4 regions of the Ensifer sp. VA4 genome follow, and region 1 is predicted to be linked to each of the others. Evidence: predicted binding sites of a transcription regulator. Region 1 holds the regulator's gene; each other region holds the start of a gene.
The links. Region 1 encodes PhoB, which activates phosphate uptake and scavenging genes when phosphate is short. Its sites were predicted from a motif close to TGTCATNNANCTGTCAT; they were not measured.
Positions count from the first base shown of each region.

Region 2: a site for PhoB is predicted at 1,674-1,690, ahead of AC0C6X_RS06270 (DUF1045 domain-containing protein). Genes of this name have one in related genera too.
Region 3: a site for PhoB is predicted at 1,933-1,949, ahead of AC0C6X_RS12025 (UDP-2,3-diacylglucosamine diphosphatase). Genes of this name have one in related genera too.
Region 4: a site for PhoB is predicted at 1,320-1,336, ahead of AC0C6X_RS21295 (BtaA family protein). Genes of this name have one in related genera too.

Region 1 covers NZ_JBVQPO010000001.1:628,113-631,318, forward strand. The annotation lists gene AC0C6X_RS02935 (aspartate aminotransferase family protein) at 1-247, opposite strand, end outside; gene AC0C6X_RS02940 (GcrA family cell cycle regulator) at 669-1,190, shown strand; gene phoB (phosphate regulon transcriptional regulator PhoB) at 1,256-1,939, opposite strand; gene phoU (phosphate signaling complex protein PhoU) at 2,140-2,853, opposite strand; gene pstB (phosphate ABC transporter ATP-binding protein PstB) at 2,904-3,206, opposite strand, start outside.
Region 2 covers NZ_JBVQPO010000003.1:230,282-233,487, reverse strand. The annotation lists gene AC0C6X_RS06275 (alpha-D-ribose 1-methylphosphonate 5-triphosphate diphosphatase) at 1-883, opposite strand, end outside; gene AC0C6X_RS06270 (DUF1045 domain-containing protein) at 885-1,592, opposite strand; gene phnE (phosphonate ABC transporter, permease protein PhnE) at 1,716-3,206, opposite strand, start outside.
Region 3 covers NZ_JBVQPO010000006.1:122,907-126,112, reverse strand. The annotation lists gene AC0C6X_RS12030 (MFS transporter) at 1-947, opposite strand, end outside; gene AC0C6X_RS12025 (UDP-2,3-diacylglucosamine diphosphatase) at 1,045-1,881, opposite strand; gene AC0C6X_RS12020 (NADP-dependent malic enzyme) at 2,055-3,206, shown strand, end outside.
Region 4 covers NZ_JBVQPO010000012.1:80,505-83,710, reverse strand. The annotation lists gene AC0C6X_RS21300 (EAL domain-containing protein) at 1-1,206, opposite strand, end outside; gene AC0C6X_RS21295 (BtaA family protein) at 1,384-2,634, shown strand; gene AC0C6X_RS21290 (class I SAM-dependent methyltransferase) at 2,639-3,206, shown strand, end outside.

The DNA of each region.
Region 1 (3,206 bases):
GGCGGCGCCCAAGGCTTTCCTGCCCCGGAACCTCGTAAAGGTTGGAAAGGTGCCAGACCTTCTCGGCCTGCGCCTTCAGCGCCTCGACGAGATGCGGATGCGCGTGGCCGAGCGAGTTCACGGCAACGCCGGCGGCGAAATCGAGGTAGCGCGAGCCGTCTTCGGCGATCAACCAGACGCCCTCTCCTCGCTCGAAACGCAACGGCGCGCGCATGTAGGTATCGTAAAGCGGCGTGGTTGCAGTCATGCGAGGCTCTCCTTCACTCCAATCGGCATCGATCCCGCAGCTTCATGCGGCCCGATAAAAATCAAAAATGCCGCCTTTCGGCGGCGCAGGCACTATTCCCATTTCGCACCGCAATGTCAACAAAACCAAGCCTTGCAGCGCGATGGCGAGACCCGTTTCCCTGCGACGAAAAAATCGTCCGGAAGGGCTTGCAAAAATGCAACGCTGATCGAGCAAGTTGGGGAAAACTACGAATTCGATTCGGCGCGATTCCCCGGACTCTTGCCACGGAGTCCGGCGGTCAGTACGTTAACATTCAATTACTAGACGCATGCGGCGGACCTAGTCACCAAAAGAGTTATCGCGTTTGCAACCTCGGGGTTCAGCCGGGGTGCGGTGAGGGATTCTGCCATCCCCAACGCTGAGAACGGAGAGTGCAGAGATGAACTGGACTGACGAGCGGGTGGAGAAACTGAAGAAGCTTTGGTCCGAGGGCCTGAGCGCAAGCCAGATCGCGGCGCAGCTCGGCGGCGTCAGCCGTAACGCCGTCATCGGCAAGGTTCATCGCCTGAGCCTTCCCGGACGCGCCAAGGCTGGCGGCAGCACCACTGCGGCGGCCCGCCCGAAGCGGCCGACCTCGGCCCCGCGCGCCCCGAACTACGCCTCGCGTGTTTCGACCCGCACCGTTGCCCGTCCGTCCGGCGCCACCGTCCTCAAGGAAGAGATCGAGGTGGATCTCGTGGCCGAGCAGGACTTCAGCATCAGCACCGATGTGGTCGTGCCGATGTCGCGCCGCCTCGAGCTGACCCAGCTCACCGAACGCACCTGCAAGTGGCCGATCGGCGATCCGCTGAAGGAAGAATTCCACTTCTGCGGCAATGACTCGCCGGAGTCCTCGCCCTATTGCAACTTCCATGCACGGCTTGCCTACCAGCCGTCGGCCGAGCGTCGGCGGATGCGCTGAGGCTGCGCACAGGAACAAAAAAGGGGCTGAGCGGCCCCTTTTTTATTGCCTGTTGTTCGCCCCGCTCAGCTTTCGAGCGAGTAGCCGGCGCCGCGGACCGTGCGGATGACGTCCGGCATGGTCGAGAAATTCAACGCCTTGCGCAGGCGGCCGACATGCACGTCGACGGTCCGCTCGTCGACGTAGATGTCATGGCCCCAGACGCCGTCCAGCAATTGCGAGCGTGAGAAGACCCGGCCCGGAGAGGACATCAGGAACTCGAGCAGGCGGAACTCCGTCGGCCCCAGGCGAACTTCGCGGCTGCGGCGATGGACGCGATGGGTTTCCCGGTCGAGCTCGATGTCGCCGCAGCGCAGCAGCGTCGAGAGCACTTCGGGTTTCGCCCGGCGAAGCATCGCCTTGACGCGAGCCATCAGCTCCGGCGTCGAGAAGGGCTTGACCACATAGTCGTCGGCACCGGTCGCGAGACCACGGACGCGCTCGCTTTCCTCGCCCCGCGCCGTCAGCATGATGATCGGCAGCCGCTCCGTCTCCGGCCGCTGGCGCAGCCGACGGCAAAGCTCGATGCCGGAGACGCCGGGCAGCATCCAGTCGAGGATCAGAAGGTCGGGCAGGCGTTCCTGGAGCCGGATCTCCGCCTCGTCCCCCCTGAGGATCGTATCGACGTCGAAGCCTTCCGCTTCCAGATTGTAACGCAACAGGACGCTCAGCGCCTCTTCGTCTTCGACCACGGCGATTTTTGGCAACATCAGGTAACGTCTCCTTACCGCGAGCGCCGTGCGGCTCAATGGCCGGACCGGTGCTCAGACACTCTAAACTGGAGCAGTTCCGCCATTTTCAAAGGCGGTGCGAAAGCCGCATGCTTCAGATACAGGCATTCGGGGCCGCGACCGGAGCCGCGACCAGATGATATTCACGGGGCATGCATTGCGAACGGCGCGTCTAACGCTCAGTCGTTGACCGAGCCCAACGTCGACGTATTGTCATCCTTCGGGCGCTCGCCTTCCGGCTGGGCACCCGTCGCCATGTAATAGATCGTCTCGGCGATGTTGGTCGCGTGGTCGCCGATGCGCTCGATGTTCTTGGCGCAGAACAGAAGATGCGTGCAGGGCGTGATGTTGCGCGGATCTTCCATCATGTAGGTCAGCAGCTCGCGGAACAGCGAGGTATAGATCGCATCGATCTCCTCGTCCCGCTCGCGAATGCTGTTGGCCTTTTCCGGCGAACGCGAGGCATAAACGTCGAGCACTTCCTTGAGCTGCACCAGGGCGAGCTCGGCGAGGTGCTCGAGACCGCGGGCGAGCTTGCGCGGAATGCCGGAACCGGCGACCGCGATCACGCGCTTGGCGGTATTCTTGCCGAGATCGCCGACACGCTCGAGGTCGGCGGCGATGCGGATCGAGCCCATGATCTCGCGAAGGTCGGCGGCGACCGGCTGGCGCTTGGCGATCGTGACGATCGCCTTTTCGCCGATCTGGCGCTCGGCATCGTCGAGAATGGTGTCGTCCGAGATCACCTTCTGCGCCAGAGCCAGGTCGGAATTGACCAGGGCGCGAACGGATTCAGCGACCATCTGCTCGGCGAGACCGCCCATTTCCGAGATGCGGCGCGTCAGGTATTTCAGTTCTTCGTCATAGGCGGACATGATATGCATGGACATGATCGTCGATCCTTGCGGGCGCTTTCCAGTTACTGTTGCAGCCGTCATTGGCCTCAGCCGAAGCGGCCCATGATGTAATCCTGGGTGCGCTGGTCATCCGGGTTGGTGAACATCTTGTCGGTGTCGTTCTCCTCGACGAGATTGCCGAGGTGGAACATGGCGGTGCGCTGCGAAACGCGGGCGGCCTGCTGCATCGAGTGGGTCACGATGACGATCGTGAAGTTCGTGCGCAGTTCGTGGATGAGCTCCTCGACCTTGGCCGTCGCGATCGGATCAAGTGCCGAACAGGGCTCGTCCATCAGGATGACTTCCGGGCTGACGGCAACGGCGCGTGCGATGCAAAGCCGCTGCTGCTG
Region 2 (3,206 bases), on a different contig from region 1:
CACGCTCTGCAAGGTCACGTGCGGCGATGTTGCCCGAGTGCGACTTGCCGCGCACGATGTTCGGGGCGCCCATGAGCACGCTCAAGCCCGCCCGGTGCGAAGCTTCCGCCGCTTCGAAGCTCGTCGGGAATTCGGCAAGCTTGATACCGAAGCCGATCGATTCCTCGACATGGCCGACGGTTGCGTCGTCGTGGCTGGCGATAGTGATGCCGCGGGCGGCGCAGGCCTGGGCAAGCGCGGTACGGTGCGGGCCGGCGTATTTTGCCGAAAGCGCCTGCTGACGCTCGACGAAACGGGCGAATTCCTCGTCCGAGAGGCCGCGCTTGGATTTGTAGTAGAGCGTGTACTGGTCCATCGTCTGGAACTGGCGCTGACCGGGCGCATGGTCCATCAGCGAGACGAGCTTGACCTGCGGATCGTTCTGGAAGTCCTCGTAGTGGTCGAGCACGTCGGAGGTCGACACTTCGCAGCGCAGATGGATCAGGTGATCGGCGCGCAACCGGCCTTCTTCCTTGGCCTGCGCCAGGGCATCGGCCATGCTGCGCATCTCGCCCTTCTGGAAGCCGCCGTCTTCGTCGGAACCTAGACGCAGGCAGTCGAACACCGTGGTGATGCCGGAGGTGACGACCTGCGCGTCATGCGCCTGAATCGCCGCGATCTTCAGCCAGCGTACGCCCGGGCGCGGCGAATAGTGCGCTTCGAGGTGATCGGTGTGCAGTTCAATGAGGCCGGGGATCAGATAGTCGCCTTCGAAGTCCTCGCCGCCGGCGACCGTTCCCTCGGAAATATCGGCAATCTTGCCGTCGCGGATCAGCACCGAACCGTCGAGGACACTGTCCTCCAGAACGATGCGGGCATTGGTTAGAACCTGTTCTTTGCTCATCTCATGCAATCTTTCGTTGGGTGTCGCTGCCGAGCGGCAGCAGCGAGCGGACAGTAAAGGGGGCGCCGCGCTCCGGTTCGACGAAGAGCGCGACTGACGTAACGTGAAGCGGCTTTCCGATGTGCTCGGCAAAGGTGGTTTCCAGTGCCAAGCGCATGACGCTGCTCGTCTCGCCGGGCACGGGACCGGTCAAAGTCAGATGGAACTGAAATTCTTCGAATACATAGGGATAGCCCCATTCCCTCAGGTAGCGCCTTTGGCGCTCCGGAAGGCTCTCCGGCTTGCGCCGGGCAAAGTCCGCCTCCGAAAGGGGGGCACGGAACGGGTCGAAGCGGTGAACGGCATCTTCGGCCAGATCCTGCAGTTCGGCGCAAGGGACGGACGGCACCAGGGCAAAGAACGGACCGAGCTGGTAGAGGGCGATTTCAGGGATTTCGAAGGGATCGAGATCGGCTGCAAAGCATTCGAAGATGTTGAGCAATTCGTCCTCGTCGCGGCCTTCCGCAAGCTCGAACGGAGCCTTCAGCGTGCCATGGAAACCGTAGCGGCGCGGGTCGGCTGTCAGTGCGCGCTGCGTGTCCTTGTCGAGGCCAGCGACCGGCGGGGTATCGAGGGCCTGGCCGGTAAAGGCATCACGGCCGAGCCAACGGGACGCGACCTGCGACAGCCGGTCGTCTGCCGGCGGCGCGAAGTAGATTGCATAACGCACGGTCTTCACTTTCTTGTAGCGACCGGCCCGCCAGGGCGGCGGGTCGAGTGTTTGCGGGATGCGATGCGCAGCTAACCGATCATGACAACATCATGATGGCGGGCGCGCAATGCTCGCTTGTCGTCAATGTGCCTTGCGCCCCATCAGGCGCGAACGGCACGCGTTCGAGATGCTGTCGAAAATAAAGACAACCAGCAAGATCAGAAGCACCATGTAGGCGACATTTTCCCAATCGGAATTGGTGCGCATCGCTTCCCAGAGCTTGAGACCGATACCGCCCGCGCCGACAGCGCCGATGATGGTCGCCGAACGGGTGTTCGATTCCCAGAAATAGAGCGCCTGGCTGGCAAAGACCGGCAGCACCTGCGGCAGCACGCCGAAGCGCTGTACGGCAAGCGGCGCGGCACCCACCGACTTGACGCCCTCGCGCTGCTTGTCGTCGATGTTCTCAAGCGCCTCGGAGTAAAGCTTGCCCAGCGTGCCGGTGTCGGTGAAGAAAATCGCCGAGATACCGGCAAGCGGTCCGGGGCCGAAGGCACGGGTGAAGAACAGCGCCCAGATGAACATGTCGACCGACCGCAGGAAGTCGAAGAAGCGCTTGGCCAACTGGTTGGCCATGAAGTTCGGCGTGATGTTGCGGGCGGCCAGGAAGCAGAGCGGGAAGGCGATCAGCGACGCAGAGAGCGTGCCGACGAAGGCCATGACGATGGTCTGTAGGAGCTTCGTCCAGACGTCCAGGTGCTGCCATTCGGCATTGTAGAGAATGTTGTTCCAGGCAAGCGAAAGGTTCGAGCGGGCCGGATCGATGCGCTCGCCGGAGGTGATCAGCGAGGCGACCTCGCCATAGCTCCTGCCGAAGAAGGGCGAGTTGGTGTCGAAGAGGAAATTCGCCCAACCGAAGAACCGATTGCGCACCGAGACCTCGTCGCCTTCGACTTCGGCCCAGCCGGTGGCGCCAAAGGCTAGGACGATCTTTTCGCCGGGACGCTTCTGCGTCGCCCAGGACGGCAAAGCGCCTTGCGGTGTCACCGTGTCGGCGCCGTCGACGGCCATCGTCAGCGTCTCGCCGCCATGGGTCGCCTTCACCAGACCGTCGGCGATCTCGATCTTGGTCGAGCGGTCGTAGGTCACGACGACGCGCGTCAGCACCTCTTCCGTGCGGGTTTCGACGCGGTTCTGCGCCTCGGCTGTTGAGCCGCGGCCAAGGGCCGAGCCCGGCGCCATGAAGCTGAAGGACGAGCTTGCTTTCGGCTTGGCCACCTGCGTCGTCGACGCCGGTATTTCAACGCGCCGCGTCATCGTCTCCTTGTCGAGTTCCACCCAGTCTGGCTTGGGATTGGGGCCAAGCGGCGAATTGCGCTGATAGTTGAGGCTCATCGTCCGGTCGGAAGCGATGTGGATTTGCGGACGCACTTCGTAAGAAACCCAGTCGGCGAGATAGGTGCCGGCAATGCCCCAATTCGCGTTGCCGAGCACCTGGCCGATCGAAAAGAACCACCAGCTGAAGACGAGATAAACGATGACGCCGCCGGCGATCGCTGCCGTGCGTACCCGCTTGGAGGTCGAGGATTTCAGGAGCTCGGGATGGCGGGTCGCGATCGCATCCATCTCCAT
Region 3 (3,206 bases), on a different contig from region 1:
GTGAAGGCGTGGAAGCACTGAAGGATGAAATAGCCGCCGAAGCCGAGATTCATCGGGAAGATGATCCAGCGCACCACCGCAAGCGAACAGCCAGACAGGATCATCACCCACACGCTGAAGCGGCGGCTGATCGCCTTGGCGAAGATGAACATCGTGACTTCGGCCGCCACGCCCGCGCTCCAGAGCAGGCCGATCTCGGTGCCGCTGTAGCCGATCTGCTGCCAATAGATCGCCGAGAAGGCGAACAGCATCGCGTGGCTGGCGTTCACCAGCGTCACCCCGATCAGCAGCAGTTGCAGGTCGAGCTGCTTGAGCGACTTCGGCGGCGGCTCGGTGAGCGCGGTGATCGGCGACGGCCGGCGCGGCTTGCCGACGCGCGGCGCCGCATAGGCCATGGCGATCGTGAGGCCGAAGCCGATCGCCATCGCCGGCAGCACCATGTCGCTGCCGAAAATGCCGACCATCCAGCCGCCGAGCATCGTCGCACCGATGAAGGCGACCGAGCCCCAGAGCCGCATATGGGCGTAGTCGAAGCCCCAGCGCCGGACGCCGGAGAGCGCAATCGCCTCGACGATCGGCACGTAGGGCGAATAGACCGCCGATTGCAGCGTGTAGATGACCAGCACCGGCCAGAAGTCGCGGAAATAGAACAGCACCAGTGCGGTCGCGAGCGACAGGAAGCCGGACCAGATCAGCACGATCGTCCGCTCGCCGAGGCGGTCGGCGATGACGCCCGCGATCGGTGCCGTGATGACGCGCACGAACATCGGCAACGCCAGAACGACGCCGATCTCGAAGTCGGTCATCGACAGCGTGCTCAGCCACATCGGAAAATACGGCATGGCGAAGCCGTTGACGATCAGCGGCGCGCAGAAGAGCAAGGCGATGCGAAGCGCGAAATGGCGCGGCGGAGGGCCCACGGATGCGGGCGCTGGGGTGGGAATCATCGGCTGACCTGATGGCTGTACCCGATCTCTAGCACAGCCCCGGCAGGCCTCGCCATAACCTAGTTTTCGCGACAGGAGCCGGACTGTCGCACTCCGGTCAGGCGGCGCGCTGGGTCAGCAATTGGGCAAGCAGCTTGTCGGCTTCACCGGAGGCTTCGCTTTCAACGGCGCCGCCACGCGTCTGGTGCCAGGTGATTAGTTCCATCGTCCCGTCATGATGCTCGGCAATCGCCGTGCAGCTTTCCACCCAGTCGCCGGTATTGATGTAGCGGATGTCGCCGATGTCCTCGATGACCGCGTGGTGGATGTGCCCGCAGATCACGCCCTGCGCGTCGTGGCGGCGCGCCTCCTCGGCAACTACCTTCTGGAACTCGCCGATGAAGTTGACGGCGTGCTTCACCTGAAGCTTGGCCCAGGAGGAGAATGACCAATAGGGCATGCCGAGGCGACGGCGGATTGCCGCCAGGCCGATGTTGATGGCGATCGCCGTGTCGTAGGCCCAGTCGCCGAGATAGGCGAGCATGCGGGCATTGCGCACCACGACATCGAACTCGTCGCCGTGGAGCACCAGATAGTTCCGGCCGTCGGCGGCCTCGTGAAGGTAGCGCTGCGCCACCTCGATGCCGCCGAAATGCACGCCCGGAAAATCACGCAGGAACTCGTCGTGATTGCCGGGGACATAGACGATGCGGGCGCCTTTGCGCGCCTTTCGCAGCAGCTTCTGCACAACGTCGTTGCAGTTCTGCGGCCAGTACCAGCTGCGCTTCAGCCGCCAGCCATCGACGATGTCGCCGACGAGCACGATCGTCTCCGCTTCATGATGCCGCAGGAAATCGAGCAGGAAGTCCGTCTTGGCGGCCTTCGACCCGAGATGGACGTCGGAGATGAACAACGTCCTGAGCCTTCGTACGGAGTTGTCTTGCTGCGCCGTCATGCCAGCCTCGTCTTCAGTTACGCTTTCTGCCCCCGTGAAAACCAGACTCGTGTTTCAGGAAGATGACATGAGCGTCTTGCCGCCCATCTGACCGCCGAAATCGGCACGGCAAAACTGTACCTTGCTCCGAATTCATGCCAAAAGGCACGACCACGAATGAGGAATGTGAGAGCATGAATACGGGCGATAAAACGAAATCCCAAACCGGTCCGGCCAGCGGCGATATCGATCAGCAGGCGCTTTTCTTCCACCGTTACCCTCGCCCGGGAAAGCTCGAAATCCAACCCACCAAGCCGCTCGGCAACCAGCGCGACCTGGCGCTCGCCTATTCGCCCGGTGTCGCCGCCCCCTGCATCGCCATCCGCGACAACCCGGAAACGGCGGCGGATTTCACCGCCCGCGCCAACCTGGTCGCCGTCATCTCCAACGGCACCGCCGTGCTCGGCCTCGGCAATATCGGGCCGCTGGCTTCGAAGCCGGTCATGGAAGGCAAGGCGGTTCTCTTTAAGAAGTTTGCCGGTATCGACGTTTTCGACATCGAGATCGATGCCTCGAGCATCGACCGCATGGTCGATGTCATCTCGGCGCTCGAACCGACCTTCGGCGGCATCAACCTCGAAGACATCAAGGCGCCCGAGTGCTTCGAGGTCGAGCGTCGCCTGCGCGAAAAGATGCAGATCCCGGTCTTCCATGACGACCAGCACGGAACCGCCATCATCGTCGCAGCCGCCATCCTCAACGGCCTCGAACTCGCCGGCAAGGATATCGCCACGGCGAAGATCGTCACGTCGGGCGCCGGTGCCGCCGCACTCGCCTGTCTCAACCTGCTGGTGACGCTTGGCGCCAAGCGCGAGAACATCTGGGTGCACGACCTCGAAGGCCTCGTCTACAAGGGCCGCGAAGTGCTGATGGATGAGTGGAAGTCCGTCTACGCACAGGAGAGCGACAACCGTGTTCTCGCCGACAGCATCGGTGGCGCAGACGTGTTCCTCGGGCTTTCCGCCGCCGGCGTGCTGAAGCCGGAACTGCTGGTGCAGATGGCCGAGAAGCCGCTGATCATGGCGCTGGCCAACCCGACGCCGGAAATCATGCCGGAGGCTGCCCGTGCCGCCCGCCCGGATGCCATGATCTGCACCGGCCGCTCGGATTTCCCGAACCAGGTCAACAACGTTCTCTGCTTCCCGCACATCTTCCGCGGCGCGCTCGATTGCGGCGCGAGCACGATCAACGAAGAAATGAAGATGGCGGCAGTCCGCGCCATCGCCGGCCTTGCCCGCGAGGAACCGTCCGATGTCGCTGCCCGCGCCTATTCCGGCGAGACCCCG
Region 4 (3,206 bases), on a different contig from region 1:
CATCCCCTGAAGGTTCCCGGAGATCAGGGCAAGATCCTCGGTCGAAAAGTCCCCGACGATCTCGATCGTCAGGCGTCCCGGCGGCAAGCTCGCTTCGCTGAGGCACTGCTCGACCTGTGCGACAAAGTCGCGATCCTTTAGTTGCGGAGCAAAGGGGGCGACGGTCAGCCCCGTCGGCGAAGCCCAGCGGGCAGCCTGTGCGCAGGCCGCCCGAAGTGTCCAATAGCCAAGCGAGAGCGTGCTCGTGCTCTTCTCGGACGGCTCTATGAAGGCTTCGGCACCGATGACGCCGCGCAGCGGATGTCGCCAGCGCAGCAGCGCCTCGAATCCACGGATGGCCCCGCTGGCCGTCCCGGCCGTCGGCAGGAATTCGAGGAAGAATTCATCGGCCTCGAGCCCGCGTGCGACGTCACGCTCGGCCTCCGCCCGCTGCCTGGCGGCGCGGGTCAGCGTCTCCGAGTGGAAGGCGTGGCTGTTGCCGCTCACCGCCTTCGCCTCGTAGAGCGCCAGGTCCGCACGCTTCAGCACGTCGCCCGTCGCCGTATCGCTTCGCTCGATGAAGGCGATGCCGATACTGCAGCCGGAAGCGACCCGTGCATCACCAAGATCGAACGGCGCTTCGAACAGCGCCTTTACCCGCATTGCGAGCATTTCCGCCTCAGCCTGCGATGATGCGCCGGCGGCGGCGAGCACGAACTCGTCTCCCCCCAGCCGGTAGAGGCTCGCCTCCCCGGAGAAGGCGCGCCTCAGGCGCGCGCCAAAGAGCGCCAGCAGCCGGTCGCCGGCATCGTGGCCCATCGTATCGTTGATCGCCTTGAACCGGTCGAGATCGAGAAGGAGCAGCGCATTGCGCTCGAAGGTGGCTCCCTCCACTGAAAGCGCCTGGCGAATGTCCGCTTCCAGAGCCGCGCGGTTTGCAAGCCCGGTGAGCTTGTCGCGGTGGACTTCGTGGCGCAAGCGCCGCTCCGCACGGCGCGCTGCATGCAGCTCATGTTCGAGCCGCCGCAGGTAACGCCAGCGATAGAAGGATCCGCCGAGGAGAAACGGCATGGCGCCAGCCGCCAGCATTGCGGGAACATCCCAATGCGATTGTTTTGCAAGCACGGTTTCCATCGCCAGCCACGCCGCAGAAACCAGAGCCCCCAATGCCGCGCCGGCAGCCGCAAATCGCTGCTCGGGCTTCGGCAGAAACGTTCTTAACATCATGTCGACGCCCCCCGAATGTAAGGCGGTGCCTAGCACGCTAGGGTTTAATGATTTCTTATGGGTGAAAAATTGTATGGCGGCCGTTTAAGGGCCTTCCGGGGCTGTGGAAACCCCGTCATCAAAGTGTAGCGGAGTCACTTTAGAAGCGGCTAAGTTTCAACTGGATGACCGGCAGAGATGACCGAACTAGCCCCCGATGTTGGCTTTGGCAGAAAAAATCCGAAGCTGAAAACCGCCCTGCTCCAGCACAAGACCTTCTCCCTCGCCGGCCTCTCAGAACGTCTCTTCGGCCTGCTCTTCTCGGGGCTCGTCTACCCGCAGATCTGGGAGGATCCGATCGTCGACATGGAGGCGATGCAGCTTAGCCCGGAGCATCGGATAGTCACCATCGGCTCCGGCGGCTGCAACATGCTGACCTACCTGTCGGCCGGCCCGCGCAAGATCGACGTCGTCGATCTCAACCCGCACCACATCGCGCTGAACCGCCTGAAGCTCGCGGCCTTCCGCCACCTGCCTAGCCACAAGGATGTCACGCGCTTCCTGGCAACCCAGGGCACGGCGACCAACGTCCAGGCCTTCGACCTCTTCCTCTCTCCGAAGCTCGACACCGCCACGCGCAGCTACTGGAACGGCCGCGACATCACCGGTCGCCGGCGCATCGGCGTCTTCGGCCGCAACATCTATCGCACCGGCCTGCTCGGCCGCTTCATCGCCGCAAGCCATCTGCTCGCCCGCCTGCATGGCGTCAACCCGGAAGAGTTCGTCCAGGCGCGCTCGATGCGCGAGCAACGCCAGTTCTTCGACGAGCGCCTTGCGCCGCTTTTCGATCGTCCCGTCATCCGCTGGATCACCAGCCGCAAGAGCTCGCTCTTCGGGCTCGGCATCCCGCCGCAGCAGTTCGACGAGCTTGCCAGCCTCAGCAGCGAGAAATCGCTCGCAGCTGTCTTGCGTCACCGCCTGGAAAAGCTCACCTGCCACTTCCCGCTTAGGGAAAACTACTTCGCCTGGCAGGCCTTCGGTCGCCGTTATCCGCTGCCGCACGAAGGCGAACTGCCGCCCTACCTCAATGCCCGCGCCTATGAGGCGATCCGCAACAATGCCGAGCGCGTCGAGGTCCATCACGCAAGCTACACCGAGCTCCTGGCCAGCAAGCCGGCCGCTTCCGTCGACCGCTACATCCTGCTCGATGCCCAGGACTGGATGACCGACCAGCAGCTCAACGACCTCTGGACCGAGATCACCCGCACCGCGGACAGCAGCGCCGTCGTCATCTTCCGCACCGCGGCTGAAGACAGCATCCTGCCGGGGCGCGTCTCTTCGGCCCTGCTCGATCAGTGGCACTACGATGCCGAGGCATCGGCCAGGCTCGGCGCCGAAGATCGCTCCGCCATCTATGGCGGGTTCCACATCTACCGGAAGAAGGCTTGAGCCCATGCGTGAGGCCGGGATTTCCCACGCGCGGCGCATGGACCACATGTACCGCTACCAGCGGCACTTCTACGACGTGACGCGAAAATACTACCTCTTCGGCCGCGACACGCTGATCCGGGAAATGAACCCGGCCTCCGGGGCCTCGGTGCTCGAAGTCGGCTGCGGCACCGGGCGTAACTTGGCGCTCATAGGCCGCTGCTTCCCTTCGGCCCGTCTCTTCGGCCTGGACATCTCCTCGGAGATGCTCACTTCCGCCGATGCCAAGCTCAATCGCGGCGGCAAGCGCCGCGCCGTGCTTCAGGTCGCCGATGCGACGGATTTCGATCCGGCAATCTTCGGCGAACGGGGCTTCGACCACATCGTCATCTCCTATTCGCTGTCGATGATCCCCGATTGGCAGAAGGCGATCGATGCGGCCATAGCCGCGCTCAACCCAGGCGGATCGCTGCATATCGCCGATTTCGGCCAGCAGGAGCGCCTGCCGGCGAGCTTCCGCCGCGTGCTGCACGGCTGGCTGGACCGTTTCCACGTCACGCCACGTGCAAACCTTTTCGACGTTCTGCGCGAGA